DNA from 2 places in the Mesorhizobium sp. ESP6-5 genome. Region 2 is predicted to be linked to the other one. Evidence: predicted binding sites of a transcription regulator. Region 2 holds the regulator's gene; the other holds the start of a gene.
The links. Region 2 encodes LexA, which represses DNA repair genes until DNA is damaged. Its sites were predicted from a motif close to TGTTCNNNNTGTGTTCNG; they were not measured.
Positions count from the first base shown of each region.

Region 1: a site for LexA is predicted at 4,772-4,789, ahead of recA (recombinase RecA). Genes of this name have one in related genera too.

Region 1 covers NZ_JAIUGR010000021.1:8,273-16,027, reverse strand. The annotation lists gene LB524_RS27255 (cysteine desulfurase) at 1-597, shown strand, start outside; gene LB524_RS27250 (SUF system Fe-S cluster assembly protein) at 620-1,012, shown strand; gene sufA (Fe-S cluster assembly scaffold SufA) at 1,114-1,494, shown strand; gene LB524_RS27240 (GFA family protein) at 1,528-2,025, opposite strand; gene LB524_RS27235 (TfoX/Sxy family protein) at 2,116-2,439, shown strand; gene LB524_RS27230 (pseudouridine-5'-phosphate glycosidase) at 2,626-3,543, opposite strand; gene LB524_RS27225 (carbohydrate kinase family protein) at 3,621-4,565, opposite strand; gene recA (recombinase RecA) at 4,847-5,947, shown strand; gene alaS (alanine--tRNA ligase) at 6,219-7,755, shown strand, end outside.
Region 2 covers NZ_JAIUGR010000008.1:35,480-43,234, reverse strand. The annotation lists gene gltX (glutamate--tRNA ligase) at 1-177, opposite strand, end outside; gene LB524_RS14715 (ComEC/Rec2 family competence protein) at 281-2,734, shown strand; gene lexA (transcriptional repressor LexA) at 2,728-3,471, opposite strand; gene LB524_RS14705 (GntR family transcriptional regulator) at 3,882-4,655, opposite strand; gene LB524_RS14700 (ABC transporter substrate-binding protein) at 4,806-5,792, shown strand; gene LB524_RS14695 (ABC transporter ATP-binding protein) at 5,851-6,630, shown strand; gene LB524_RS14690 (ABC transporter permease) at 6,636-7,559, shown strand; gene kynU (kynureninase) at 7,608-7,755, shown strand, end outside.

The sequences.
Region 1 (7,755 bases), on a different contig from region 2:
CCGATCGACGTGCAGGATCTGGATTGCGATTTCTTCGTCTTCACCGGCCACAAGGTCTATGGCCCCTCGGGCATCGGCGTGCTCTACGGCAAGAAGGATAGTCTCGCCGGCATGCGGCCGTTCATGGGCGGCGGCGAGATGATCGAGGAGGTGACGGAAGACATCGTCACCTACAACGAGCCGCCGCATCGCTTCGAGGCCGGCACGCCGCCGATCGTCCAGGCGATCGGACTGGGCGCCGCGCTCGACTACATGGACTCTGTCGGTCGTGAGCGCATCGCCGCGCATGAGGAAGACTTGAAGACCTACGCCCACGAGCGCCTGCGCGCCATCAACTCGCTGCGCATCTTCGGCGATGCGCCCGGCAAGGGCGCCATCATCTCCTTCGAGCTGCAAGGCATTCATGCCCATGACGTGTCGATGGTGATAGACAGGCAAGGCGTGGCGGTCCGTGCCGGCACCCATTGCGCCCAGCCGCTGTTGAAACGCTTTGGCGTAACCTCCACATGCAGGGCATCGTTCGGCATGTATAATACCAGGGCAGAAGTCGACGCTTTGGCCGAGGCGCTTGAAAAAGCGCGCAAATTCTTCGGATGACGATTTTTTTCGGGTGACGACCATGGATGATGTGAGCACCACCACCGAAGCTACGCCGGAAAACTCCGGCAACAGCGTCGTTTCCGCCTCGGCCATCCCCGCCGATGAACTGGCGCGGCTGACCGACGATATCGTCTCGGCGCTGAAGACGGTCTACGATCCGGAAATCCCGGCCGATATCTACGAGCTTGGCCTCGTCTACAAGATCGACGTCGAGGACGACCGCTCGGTCAAGATCGACATGACGCTGACCGCGCCTGGCTGCCCGGTGGCCGGCGAAATGCCCGGCTGGGTTGAAAATGCCGTCGGCGCGGTCGAGGGCGTCTCCGGCGTCGAGGTCAACATGACTTTCGATCCGCCCTGGACGCCCGACCGCATGTCCGAAGAGGCGCAGGTGGCGGTGGGCTGGTACTAGCGCCGCACCTGGCACACTTGCGCCGGTGGTAAAACTTCACCATTTTAGGTGAGGAATCATTCGGCAGGCCTTGAACCTGCATGGAATGGAGAAGGAAAAACATGGGACGCTTTGCCGTCATCACGATGACCGATAAGGCCGCCGACCGGGTGCGCGAGATCGTCGCCACGCGCGAAAACGCGCATGGCATCCGCCTTGGCATCAAGAAGGGCGGCTGCGCCGGCATGGAATACACGGTCGATCTGGTGACCGAGCCCAACACCAAGGACGACCATATCGAGCGCGACGGCGCGCATGTCTATGTCGCGCCGGAAGCCGCCCTGTTTCTGTTCGGCACCGAGATGGATTTCGAGCAGACGACGCTGCGCACCGGTTTCACCTTCCACAACCCGAACCAGAGTTCGGCCTGCGGCTGTGGCGAATCGGTCGAACTGAAGCCGGCCGATCTCAAGGCGCTGGCCGAGGCACGCGCTTCGGCCTGATCTTCCTTCGCCCCGTAGACGGGGCGAAGAAAGCTACTCCACCCACATACCCGTCCGCTTGTGCCAGTCCGCGATCGATTCCTCGGGATAGACGTCGAACGTCTTGTCGCCCTTGCCGATCTCAGGCTCGACCCAGTTCGCCTTGTATTTCAGCATCAGATGCACTTTTTCGGGTGGTTTCGGCAGGTCGCTGTCGATCGCCGAGGCGAAGGGATGCACCAGCTCCGGCCAGGTTGGGTCGTAGAGCCAGAGCGCCGACCCGCATTTGCGGCAAAAATTGCGCTCCCCGGTCGATATCTCGCAGTGGGGATGCTCGTCATCCTCGATCTCGGCGCGATAGACGCCGAGATTGCTCTTGCCTCTGATGTTCAGCGTCTCGTAGGCGGCGCCGAGATTGATGGCGAAACCGCCGCCGCCCTGCTGCTTGCGGCAGATCGAGCAGTAGCACAGCATGAACGGCACAGGCGTGTGGCTTTCCACCTCGAAACGCACGGCGTTGCAGCGACAGGACCCCTTGAGCAGCACAGGCATGGCAAAAACTCCGACAGGATAGCCACAACCTGTCAGCATGATTTTGGTTGCGGCGATGACAAGGGCAAATGCCGGTGACATGATCGCGGCATGGACAATGAGCGCATCGCAGAACTGTTCGAGGGCCTCGGTCCGGTCAGCATCCGAAAATTATTCGGCGGCAAAGGCATCTATTTCGATGGCGTCATCGTCGCCATCGTGCTGCGCGGCGAATTGCTGCTGAAAGCCGACGCGCAGAGCGCATCGGAGTTCGAAGCCGCGGGCTGCCGGCAATGGACCTACACCGGCTCTCGCCACGGCAAGCTTGTCGCCATGCCCTATTGGAGCATTCCCGACAGCGCTTTCGACGATCCCGACGAAATGACGGTGTGGGCGCGACGCGCCTACGAAGCTGGGCGGCGGGCAGGGAAGTAGGCTCCCGCCAGCGCGAGACCACCCCCTCATCCGGCCGCTTCGCGACCGCCTTCTCCCCGGCGGGGAGAAGAGGTTTGCGTTGAGGCCGCAAGTTCCTCTCCCCTCGGGGAGAGGTCGGATTGCCCCGAATTGCTCTTTGCAATTCGGTCTTGGTAATCCGGGTGAGGGGGACTTTCTTGGCAGTCCCTACAGCGCCTTGGCGATCTCAGCCGCCAGCCTTGCATTGTTCTCGACCAGCGCGATGTTGGTCTTGAGGCTGCGGCCGCCGGTCAACTCCAGGATTTTTCCCAGCAGGAACGGCGTCACGGCCTTGCCGGTCACGTTGAGCCCCTCGGCCGCCTTTTGCGCGGCTTCGATGTAGCCCGCCATCTCCTCGGCCGGGATTTCCTGGTTCTCCGGCACGGGATTGGCAATCAGCATGCCGCCGCCCAAGCCCAGAGCCAGGCGTGTCCGGTAGAAATGCGCGATATCTTCCGCTCCGTGCAAGGTCAAGGGCGCTCGGAACGGTGACTGCCGCGACCAGAAGGCCGGCATCGTCTCGCAGCCATGGCCGACCACGGGCACGCCGCGCGTCTCCAGCACTTCCAGCGTCTTTTCGATGTCGAGGATCGCCTTGGCGCCGGCCGAGACGACGATCACCGGTGTACGCGCCAATTCATCGAGGTCGGCCGAGATGTCGAAGCTCTTTTCCGCCCCCTTGTGCACGCCGCCAATGCCGCCGGTGGCGAACACCTTTATCCCGACCATGTCAGCCGCGATCATGGTGGCGGCGACCGTGGTGCCACCGGTGCGGCCCTGCGCGACGGCGAAGGCGAGATCGGCGCGCGACAGCTTCATGGCGTCACCGGTCATCGCCAGCGATTCGCGTTCGCCGTCCGAAAGCCCGATCTTGATGCGGCCGTTGACCACCGCGATGGTTGCCGGCACGGCGCCGCCGTCAGCGATGATCTTTTCGACGTTGGCCGCCATGGCGCCATTGTCGGGATAGGGCATGCCATGGGTGATGATGGTGCTTTCGAGCGCCACCACCGGGCGCCCGGCGGCCAGGGCCTGCGCCACCGGTGCGTGGATATCGATGAAGGGGCGGGCGATCTCTGGCGTCATCTCTGATCTCCAATCCGGAGTGCGGCGCATCCATCAGGAAAGCGTAGCTTCACCGCGCGTTATGAACTTGCCGGGTCTCATGCCACTTCCCTGGCATCCGGCACAAGGGCCAGCGCTTCCGCGAAGCTCGCCGCGGTGAATTCGGGCACCGCGTCGGCGCTTTCGATGGCCAGCGTTGCCGCGGCGACGCCCTCGCGCACGGCGTGGCGCAGCGGCTGGCCCCGCAGCAGTGCTGCGACCGTCGCACCTGCCAGCGCGTCGCCGGCGCCGGTGACATCGGCGACTTTTCTGGGGGCAGGCGGCAGGATCGAAAAGGCGCCTGTCTCGTCGAAACCCAGCACAGGGCCGCTGCCGGCCGTGACCACGCCGCTGGCAAGGCCGCTGCACCGCAACCCGTCGACCATTTCCCGCTCGGCGGCCGCTGCATTGACACCGGCCAGCACGACGGCCTCTCGCCGGTTCATGAAGAGCTGGGCCAGCCCGCCGAGAACCGGTATCAGCCGCGTTACCTTCGCCGGCGAAATCGCGATGGCGAAAACCGGTTTGCCGGCGGCGAGCGACAGCAGCCGCTCCAGGGCGGCCGACGGCAAATTGGCGTCGCACAGGATGGCATCGGCGGCGGCCACCTCCTGGCGTATCTTGGAACGCCTGATCTGCTTGGGAAAAGCCAGGTCGTACAGTGCCATGTCGGCAAAGCCGACGATCAATTCGCCCTCGCGATCGATCAATGCCGTGTAGCTCGGCGTGGTACGGTCGAGGAACACCGCCGAAAGATCGGCGATGCCTGCCTCGGCGATGGCCCGTGAAACCGTATCGGCCGACGCATCGCCGCCCCGCATCGACACCAGGGAGGCCGACACGCCGCGCCGCACCATGCTGCGCAACGCATTGAAGACGCCCCCGCCGACATCCTCGCGCATCGTGCCAGGATTGGAGGCTGCCGGCACATAGGGACCGTACACCTGGCCACGCCGGTCGATATGGGCGCCGCCCACGGCCAGGATCTTCGGGGATTCCACCATGGTGGCGATATGACCTTTGTTGTTGCGGCCGCACAAGCGCTAGAGTGCGCGACAGAGCTTCGCATGCTGGTCGGCGATTCGGTCGGGCGCTACGATCGAGCCGTCTGGCCCAATGCGGAGCCCGTTCGTGCCCGGGTTTGCGAGACAAAAAAAGAACAAACCGCGATATCCTTTGTTTTTCAGTTGGTTGTCACCCCTTGCCAAATGAGAACAAAAAAGGTACAAAATGGCAGGGATTACGGATTGTCCGGCCTTCATTGACGACCAAGGGGTGATGTATCATGGCTCAGAATTCTTTGCGGCTGGTAGAGGATAAGGCAGTGGACAAATCAAAGGCTCTGGATGCGGCGCTGTCGCAAATCGAGCGGGCTTTCGGCAAGGGCTCGATCATGCGGCTCGGCGCCAACGAGCAGGTCGTCGAGATCGAAACGGTGCCGACCGGCTCGCTCGGCCTCGACATCGCGCTCGGCGTCGGTGGCTTGCCGCGCGGCCGTATCATCGAGATCTATGGGCCGGAAAGCTCCGGTAAGACGACCCTGGCCCTGCACACCGTGGCTGAAGCCCAGAAGAAGGGCGGCATCTGCGCCTTCGTCGATGCCGAACACGCGCTCGATCCGGTCTACGCCCGCAAGCTCGGCGTCGATCTTGAAAACCTGCTGATCTCGCAGCCCGACACCGGCGAGCAGGCGCTCGAGATTTGCGACACGCTGGTGCGTTCCGGCGCCATCGACGTGCTGGTGGTCGATTCGGTGGCGGCGCTGACGCCGCGTGCCGAGATCGAGGGCGAGATGGGCGATTCGCTGCCGGGTCTGCAGGCCCGCCTGATGAGCCAGGCGCTGCGCAAGCTGACCGCGTCGATCTCGCGCTCCAACACCATGGTCATCTTCATCAACCAGATCCGCATGAAGATCGGCGTCATGTTCGGTTCGCCCGAAACCACGACCGGCGGCAACGCGCTGAAATTCTACGCTTCGGTTCGCCTCGACATCCGCCGTATCGGCTCGGTCAAGGATCGTGACGAGGTCGTCGGCAACCAAACCCGCGTCAAGGTGGTCAAGAACAAGTTGGCGCCGCCCTTCAAGGTGGTCGAGTTCGACATCATGTATGGCGAGGGCGTCTCCAAGACCGGCGAACTGGTCGACCTCGGCGTCAAGGCCGGCGTGGTCGAGAAATCGGGCGCCTGGTTCTCCTATAATTCGCAGCGTCTCGGCCAGGGCCGCGAGAATGCGAAACTGTTCCTGCGCGACAATCCCGATACCGCGCGCGAGATCGAGCTAGCGCTCAGGCAGAATGCCGGATTGATCGCCGAAAAGTTCCTCGAAAATGGTGGCTCCGAGGGCAATGGCGAAGACGGTTTTGAGGACGAAGCCGGCGCGATGTAGGCAACGGTCAGAATTTGGCCATAAATCCAGACTATTAGTCAATGCTTAAGTAACAGAGTTCTGTAGTACCGCGTTCCAAACCGCCGGCCTTCGCGCCGGCGGTTTTCGTTTGGGCGGCCCCGCAAGTGCCGGTGCAAAGCGCGAATTGGCCCAATTCCGTGTTTCTGGACAGGGTCAAGAGCTACGGCTAAAAGGCCAGCTCCATCTTCTAGAAAATATAGAGCCATCTCCCGCCGGTCCGGCCGGCGGCTCTCTTGAAAAGGCAGTATCCATGAGTGGCGTCAACGAGATCCGGTCGACCTTTCTCGACTATTTCCGCAAGGAAGGCCACGAGGTCGTGGCCTCGAGCCCGCTCGTGCCGCGCAACGATCCGACATTGATGTTCACCAATGCCGGCATGGTGCAGTTCAAGAATGTCTTCACCGGTTTGGAGAAGCGGCCCTATTCGCGCGCCACCACAGCCCAGAAAAGCGTCCGCGCCGGCGGCAAGCACAACGATCTCGACAATGTCGGCTATACCGCGCGCCACCTGACCTTTTTCGAGATGCTCGGCAATTTCTCCTTCGGTGACTATTTCAAGGAGCGCGCCATCGAGCTTGCCTGGAATCTCATCATCAGGGAGTTCGGGCTGAAGAAGGACAAGCTGCTGGTCACTGTCTATCACACAGACGACGAGGCGGCTGGCTTCTGGAAGAAGATCGCCGGTTTCTCCGACGGTCGCATCATCCGCATCCCGACCTCGGACAATTTCTGGGCGATGGGCGACACCGGTCCTTGCGGACCATGCTCGGAAATCTTCATCGATCGTGGCGAGCACATCTGGGGTGGACCTCCCGGCAGTCCCGAGGAAGACGGCGATCGCTTCCTCGAATTCTGGAACCTGGTGTTCATGCAGTATGAGCAGGTGACGAAAGAGGAGCGCGTCGACCTGCCGCGCCCGTCGATCGACACCGGCATGGGCCTGGAGCGCATGGCGTCCATCCTGCAAGGGGTGGAGAGCGTCTTCGAGACCGACCTGTTCCGTCATCTGATCGATGCGGCGTCCTCGGCACTTGGGCGCGCGCCCGACGCCGAAACGGTTGCGTCCTATCGCGTCATTGCCGATCATCTGCGCTCGTCCTCCTTCCTGGTCGCCGACGGCGTGCTGCCGTCGAACGAAGGCCGCGGCTATGTGCTGCGCCGCATCATGCGCCGCGCCATGCGCCATGCGCAGTTGCTGGGGGCGAACGAGCCGCTGATGTGGAAGCTGGTGCCGGCGCTGGTGCGCGAGATGGGCCAGGCCTATCCCGAACTGGCACGCGGCGAAACGATGATCGCCGAGACCCTGAAACTCGAGGAGACCCGTTTCCGCAAGACGCTGGTGCGCGGCCTCGGGCTGCTGTCCGAGGCGACGGAGAAGCTCGGCGCCGGCGACATGCTCGATGGCGAAACGGCATTCAAGCTCTACGACACCTATGGCTTCCCGCTCGACCTGACGCAGGACGCGCTGCGGCAGCGCAGCATCTCGGTCGACCTTGCCGGCTTCACCAATGCGATGGAGCAGCAGAAGGCGGAGGCGCGCAAGCACTGGGCCGGGTCCGGCGAGGCCGCCACCGAGACGGTTTGGTTCTCCGTGCGTGAAAAGACCGGCGCCACCGAATTCCTCGGCTACGAAACCGAGCAGGCGGAAGGCCTCATCGAGGCGCTGGTCAAGGACGGCAAGACCGTCGACAGCGCCGGCAAGGGCGATGCGGTCGCCGTGGTCGTCAACCAGACGCCGTTCTACGGCGAGTCCGGCGGCCAGATGGGTGACACCGGCATAATCTCGG
Region 2 (7,755 bases):
AATGGCCGATGTGGCCGCATCGGTCGAACGCTCGCGATCGGTGTCCTCGATGCGCAGCAGCATCGTGCCGCCGGTATGCTTCGCATAGAGCCAGTTGAAGAGCGCCGTGCGCGCGCCGCCGATGTGCAGATAGCCGGTCGGCGAGGGGGCAAAACGGGTGATGACCTTGTCGGGCATGGAACTCTCGGAAAACGTCTGAAGCTGGGTGCAGAGCGTGCGGACTTTCGCGCGTTGCGCGTTCATGTAGCATAGGACGTCGAGGGTGCAAGGGGCAGACCCGATGACTGGACGAGGCCGGGGCTCGGATCGGGGCGAGGATGCCGCTATCGGCGTCAGCGAGCGATCCCTGTTTGCGGCGCCTGCGACGATCCCACTGCCATCTCCGCTCGTGGCTACACCCGAAACCAGGTCGCTGCAGGCAGGTGGGCAGGAGCCGGCGCCGGCTCCTGCCGCGGGCAGGATCGCGCGCGTGCGCCGGCAAGTCGGCCTGGTATCCTTGCCTCGCGTGCGCCATGGCGTGGCCAAGGCGGCGGAGCTCGAACTCGACCGGGGCATCGCGTTCCTGCTGGTGCCGGTCTGTCTGGCCGTTGGGGCGATCGCCTATTTCTCGCTGGCATCCGAGCCCGACTTTGCAAAACCCGTCGCGGTCGTGGTGCTGATGGCGGTCTGTGCCTTCGTCTCGCGCTCCTGGTCGAAAACCCATCTGTGTTTCATGGCAGTGCTGTTGTGCGCGCTGGGCCTACTCGCGGCGAAGGTCGAAACATGGCGAGCCGGAACCCGGATGCTGGGTTCGGAAATCTCCACGCAACTGACCGGCCGCGTGGTCTCGATCGAGGAGATGGAGAGCGGCCGCATCCGGCTGACCATGGACGTGATTTCGACCGCCCGGCCGAAACTGCGCTATGCGCCGGAAAGGGTCCGGCTTTCCGCACGCAAGATACCGCCGGGAATGACCGCCGGCTCGCTCATCACAGGCTACGCCAAACTGTTGCCGCCGACCGGCCCGGTGCGGCCGGACAGCTACGACTTCTCTTTTGACAGCTATTTCGCCGGCATCGGCGGCAGCGGCTTCTTTCTCGGCAATCCAACGGTTGTTTCCGCCGACGACGGTGAGATGCCGCTATCGGCTCGCCTTTTTTCAGGCATCGAAAATGCCCGCGAAGCCATCGCCGACCACATCAGGGGCAGCGTCGGCGGCGCTGAAGGCGAGATCGCGGCGGCGCTGATCGTCGGCGTGCGCGCCGGCATACCCGATGAAATCAATGAAGCGATGCGGCGTACCGGCATCTATCACATCATCTCTATTTCGGGACTGCATATGGCGCTTGTGGCCGGCACCATCATGGGTCTGCTGCGTGGTGCCTTCGCGCTGTTTCCAGACTTTTCCGCGCGCCGGCCGGTGAAGAAATACGCGGCCGCCGCCGCACTGTTCTCGATCGCGGCCTATCTCATCATTTCCGGTGTCGTCGTTGCCGCCGAACGCAGCTTCATCATGCTGGCGGTGATGCTGATTGCCGTCTTCTTCGATCGCGCTGCGCTGACCATGCGCAATCTGGGGATCTCGGCGATCGCCGTCATCCTGGTCTCGCCTCACGAGGTCGTCGGCCCGAGCTTTCAGATGTCGTTCGCCGCGACCGCGGCCCTGGTTGGCGCTTATGCCGGCTGGGCCGATCACCGTGCGGGAAAGACGCGGCCACCGCCGCCAAAGCGATCGCTGCCCGGGTTCCTGACGCGAAAATTCCTGCTGGCGACAGGTGGACTGGCCATGACGTCCATTATCGCCGGCAGCGCCACGGCACTGTTTGCCATCTGGCATTTCCAGCGGGTATCGCCGCTCAGCCTGTTCGCCAATCTGGCCGTGATGCCTATCGTGTCGGTCGTGATGTTCCTGGCCGTCGCCAGCGCGCTGTTGATGCCATTCGGATTGGATTGGCCGGCTCTCTACCTCATGGGCAAGGGCCTGACAGCAATGATCGCCGTGTCGGCGTGGATATCGGAGCGCTCTCCGGTCGATGGAGTCGGGCTGATTTCGCAGCAATCCGTGCTGCTGGTCACCGTCGCGCTGGTTATCGCGACGATGGCGACGACATGGCTGCGGCTCGCGGCGCTGCCATTCGCGCTCGCCGGCCTGTTGACTGTGTCGCACACACGCGCGCCCGATGTGCTGATCTCGGAAGATGCGCGGCTGGTCGCGCTGCCGATCGGCAATGGCGAACTGGCCGTCAACCGGGAACGTCCGAACGAATTCGCAACCGACAACTGGAAGCGCGCCCTGATCTCCGAAACAATCGTCAAACCGGAAATGTTCGACACGACAGACAGGCAATTCGATGTTGCCAGTCCCACCGACCTGCCGCCGGGATCGCCCTTCTACTGCCGCGAAGGCCTGTGCCTTGCCAGGCACCCTTCCGGCGCGATCATTGCCTATGTCGAGGACCGCAAGACCACCTGGAAAGCCTGCGCTTTCGCCGACCTGATCATCGTCAATGACGCAACCGCCTATGACGCCTGCCACAATCCACTGGTTCTCGTCGTCACCAAACGGCAGCTCGCCCGCAAGGGAAGCGCTGCCGTCTTCTTCAATCCCCAGTCGGCCACGACCCGGGCCGCGATCGCATTTGCCGTCGACGGACCATATCGGCCCTGGCACGAACAGCGAAAATTCTCACGCGAGGCGAGGGGGCTGCCGCCGTACAAAAAACCCGACAAGCCCGATGACAAGCCGGTTCAGTAGCGCCTGATCAACCCGACCAGCTTGCCTTGTACCTTGACCCTGTCCGGCCCGAAAATGCGCGTTTCGTAGGCTGGATTGGCGGCCTCGAGCGCGATCGAAGCGCCTTTGCGGCGGAACCGCTTCAGTGTCGCTTCCTCTTCGTCGACCAGTGCCACGATAATTTCGCCCGGGCTTGCCGTGTCGGCATTGCGGATAATGACCGTGTCTCCATCGAAGATACCAGCCTCGATCATCGAGTCGCCCTTGACCTCCAACGCATAGTGCTCGCCGCCCATGATCATGTCCGGCGGCACCGAGATCGAATGCGTCTGATGCTGGATGGCATCGATCGGCACACCGGCGGCGATACGGCCCATGACCGGGATGGACACGGCTGAAACCGCGTCGTCGTCGTTGCCGGCCGCGGGCAGGCGCGAAGGCGCAGCGGCCGGCCTGATCTGGCGTCCGAGACTGCCTTGGCCAAGGCTGCCTTGGATGACGCTTGGCGAGAACTTCTTTGCCGCATTGAGGCCCGGCGCGATCGAGTCCGGCAGCCGCAGCACTTCCAGCGCGCGCGCCCGATTGGGTAGCCGGCGAATGAAGCCGCGCTCCTCCAGGGCCGTGATCAGGCGATGGATCCCCGACTTGGAGGCAAGATCGAGTGCTTCCTTCATCTCGTCGAAGGAAGGCGGTATCCCGCTTTCCTTGAGCCGTTCGTGGATGAACATCAGCAGTTCATGTTGCTTGCGTGTCAGCATGGCGGCCCCCAAGACATTGAACGAAAGGTTGAACCAGAATCGAAAAAACAAACCCAGAACAAACACTATCTGTTCCAGTTGTGTTCTGCAACCGTTTAAAGTTTAATGAATTTGTTAAGGGGTCTGAAGTTTTTTGCCCGCGACGGCGGGCGGCAACCAGTCCTTTCCGCCGTCGGCAGGCGCATTGAAATCGTTTTGGTTAATGGCCTGTGGCCCATCCGCCGACGAGGCTTTGGCATCAGTTAGTTGGAAGGCTTCTCCTCGGAGGGACGTATAATTCGCGGAGCCATTATTCGCGGAACGAAACGAAACCAAAATGCCAACGATTGGTAGCTTCGGGCGGCCATGGATCGGGGCGTTCGGCGCACTCCGGCCAGCGCGTTCGAATAGGCGTCGCGGAAGCGCTGAAGTTATCCCGAACCCGCCTTCAAGCTGCCGGCGCGAGCGGCGTATCTGGTAGCGCCGCTGTCTTCGCTGTGGACATAGACGTGCAGTGTGTAGCCGATATGCGCCGTCATCAGCGCCTTGGCCCGCTCGACGTCACGGTCGAGCGCCGCTTCCATGATCGCGGTATGGTGTTCGATCGCAATCGCTTCGCGTAGCGCTTCGATTGCCTCTTCATAGCCATCCTTGAGGCCGGCCGCGGCCCGCAGTGTCGGCGCCAGACCAAGAAAGCGATGATGCCGGCGCAGCTGATCCGAGATCGTCGAGCGGAACCGCAACAGCCAGTCGCATGTGGCGGCGCTCAGCAGCGCCGCATGGAAAGCCTCGTGGTTCTCGTCCCATCTGTCGACGGCCGCGTCCGAGGGATCGTCGACCGCCGTCTTGCAACGCGAGAGCCGGTAGTGGGCGGTGACCACGGCATCCTCCCACTCCCTGCCGCCTTTTTCCATCGATTCGAGGAACAGGGGTATCTCGATCACCATCCTGGCGCGTGCCAGATCCTCCAGCTCGGCCCGCGACACCGGAGCCACGGCAAAACCACGATTGCTGATCGCGGTGACCAGGCGTTCGGCCTCGAGCCGCGACAGGGCTTCGCGCAACGGTGTCCAGCCGACGCCATAGGTGCCGCGCAGCGCACTCAGTTTGAGCGGGGCGCCGGGCATGAGGCGCGTGGTCAGGATGTCGCGCCGCAACAGCTGATAGGCGGCTTCCGTTTTTGTGGAACTCGTTTCATTCAGCATGGTGATCAATCCGTCGTCTGGCGAAAAGTATATATGATAGTGCGTCACAGCAACAATTATATATAATGTTTGACACAGACCAGCGGACTCACCATGATCGCCGTAGTAGCCGCGTTTCCAAGCGGCCCTGATCAAATCTGGGAGGAAATGATGTTGAAGTCGAAATCCGCTTGGTTGTCGGGCTTGGCCCTGGCAGGCGCATTGATGGTCAGTGCCGGCAGTGCCGCGGCCGATCAGATCCGTATCGGCATTGCCAATTTCGGCGAGCATCCGCAATTGAACGCCGCCATAGCCGGCTTCAAGAAGGCGCTGACGGATAATGGCTACGTCGAGGGTAAGGACGTCGTCTACACGGAGAGCCACACCAATTTCGATGCATCGCTGGTGCCGCAGATGATCGCCAAGCTGCAGGCCGAGCAGCCCAAGCTGATCTACACCATCACCACGCCGGTATCGCAGATCGCCAAGAAAGCGCTTGCCGGTTCCGGCATTCCGATCGTTTTTGCCGCGGTCACCGATCCGGTGGCGGCCAAGCTGGTGCCGTCATGGGACGCCGGAGACGAAGGCATGACCGGCGCCAGCGATCTGCAGGACGTCGCCGCGGTGATGGCCTTCACCAAGAAGCTGCTGCCGAACGCCAAGCGCTTCGGCGTGCCTTATAATCCCGGTGAGGCCAATGACGTTGCCTTGGTCGAAAAGATCAAGGCGGCGGCACCGGCCGCGGGCTTCGAGGTGGTGGAGGTCGGCATCGACAACGTCAATGACATCCAGCAACGCATCGCTTCGCTCGCCGGCAAGGCCGACGTGATCTACGGCCCGGCCTCGAACCTGATCCAGCCGGCGATCGCCGCTGTCTCCGCGGCCGCGCGCCAGGCCGGTATCCCGGTCGTCAACTCCGATGACAGTGCGGTCCGTAACGGCACCGTGCCGGCGAGCTTCGCGGTCAATTACACGCAGGTCGGCGTCAACGCCGGCAACATCGCCGCCGAGATCCTCAAGGGCAAGGATCCCAAGACGATCGCGCCGTCGCGCCCGGCCTACAAGGACCACATGGCAACGATCTCGCGCAAGGCGATGGCCGCGTTCGGCATCGAGATACCGGCTTCAATGGCCGATTGCGGCTGCATCGTCGACTAACATCGGAACTGCCGGGGTGACGGCGTCGGCGCCGCTATCCCGAGGTCAGGGAGAAACGATGCTCGAGATTCGATCCGCGCGCAAAGTGTTCTACAAGGGCCAGGCCGACGAGAAGGTCGCGCTGGACGGTCTCAGCCTGTCCTTGGCCACCGGAGAGTTCGGCATCGTCATCGGCTCCAACGGGGCCGGCAAGAGCAGCATGCTCAACGCCATTTCCGGCGCCCTGATCCTCGATTCCGGCCAGATCCTGATCAACGGCGCCGACGTGACTGCAATGCCGGTGCACAAGCGCGCCGCGAAACTGGCGCGCGTGTTCCAGGACCCGATGCGCGGCACCGCCGCCAGCATGACGGTTGCGGAAAACATGCTGCTGGCCGATTTGCGCAGCCAAAAGCGCACCTTGCGCCCGGGGCTGAACACCACCCGGCTTGCATCCTACAGGGAACGCCTGTCGATCCTGGGTCTCGGTCTGGAAAATCGTCTCGACACGCGCGTCGACCTGCTCTCCGGCGGGCAGCGGCAATCCTTGTCGCTGATCATGGCGGTCGGCGGATCGCCGGACTTGCTGCTGCTCGACGAGCATACCGCGGCCCTCGACCCGCGCACGGCCGAAATCGTCATGCAAGCGACCGTGCGCGCCGTCAACGCGCTGAAACTGACGACTTTGATGGTGACCCACAACATGCAACACGCCGTCGATTATGGCAGCCGGGTGATCATGCTCGATGCGGGCCGGGTGCTCCTGGAAGTCGCCGGGCAGGAGAAGGCGAGGGTCACGGTTATTGATCTGATCGGCCATTTCTCCGTCAAGACCGATCGCATGTTGCTGGCGAGCTGATCATCATGGATTTTGTTGGGGACGTTCTCACCAGCTTCGTCGCGATCATGCCGGTCACCCTGGCGCAAAGCCTGATCCTGGCCTTTGTCGTGCTCGGGATCATGATCCCGTTTCGCATGCTGAATTTTCCCGATCTCACCAGCGAAGGCGCTTTTCCGCTGGGCGGCTGCGTCTGCGGCGTTCTCCTTGCCGCCGGCGCATCGCCGCTGATGGGCGTTGCTGCCGCCCTTGTCGCCGGCTTCGCGGCGGGCTGCTGCACCGCCTTCATCCATCTGCGCTTCCGCATCCACACGCTGCTTGCGGGCATCCTGATGATGACGATGCTCTACAGCATCAACCTTCGCATTATGGGCAAGTCCAACCTGTCCGTCTTCGGTTCGCCCTCGGTGTTCGACTGGGTGCCGTTCGCGCGGCCGGGTTTCCCCGCCAGCAAGATTGTCGTCGCGGGTCTCCTCGCGCTTGCCGCCTTCATGCTGCTCTACATGTTCTTCAGGACCGAGAAGGGGACCGCCGTGCGCGCCGTGGGCGCCAATCCTGACATGGCCGAAGCGCAAGGCATCAATGTCTGGGCCGCGACCATAGGCGGTGTCGGGCTGGCCAGCGCTTTTTCGGCGTCAAGCGGTGCGCTGATGGTGCAGTCGCAAGGGTTCGCCGACGTCAATATGGGCCTGGGAATTCTCATCAACGGCCTTGCCGCGCTGATGATCGGCGAAGCCGTCGTCGGCAAGCAAACAGTGTGGCGGCAATTGCTGGCGCCCTTCGCCGGCGCGATCATCTACTACCAGCTGGTGTCGTTCTGCCTGGCGGCCGGCATGCCGCCGCCTGACCTGAAGCTTGCCACGGGCCTGTTCGTACTGGCCATGCTTGCCTTGCCCAGCCTCAAGCGCAGCCGGGGGCCCGCACCGGTTCGCGAAGCGATTCGTGAGTAACCCGGCGTGAATGACCAAGGCGTGAATAACCAGGGAATGTCACAAATGATGCCTACGACGCTCGATCTCGCAGCCGTCGATGCCATGGATGCGGCGGACCCGCTGCGTGCCATGCGCGACCGGTTCATCTTGCCGGAAGGCGTGATCTACCTCGACGGCAATTCACTCGGCGCCGCGGCACCCGCCGTCTTCGACG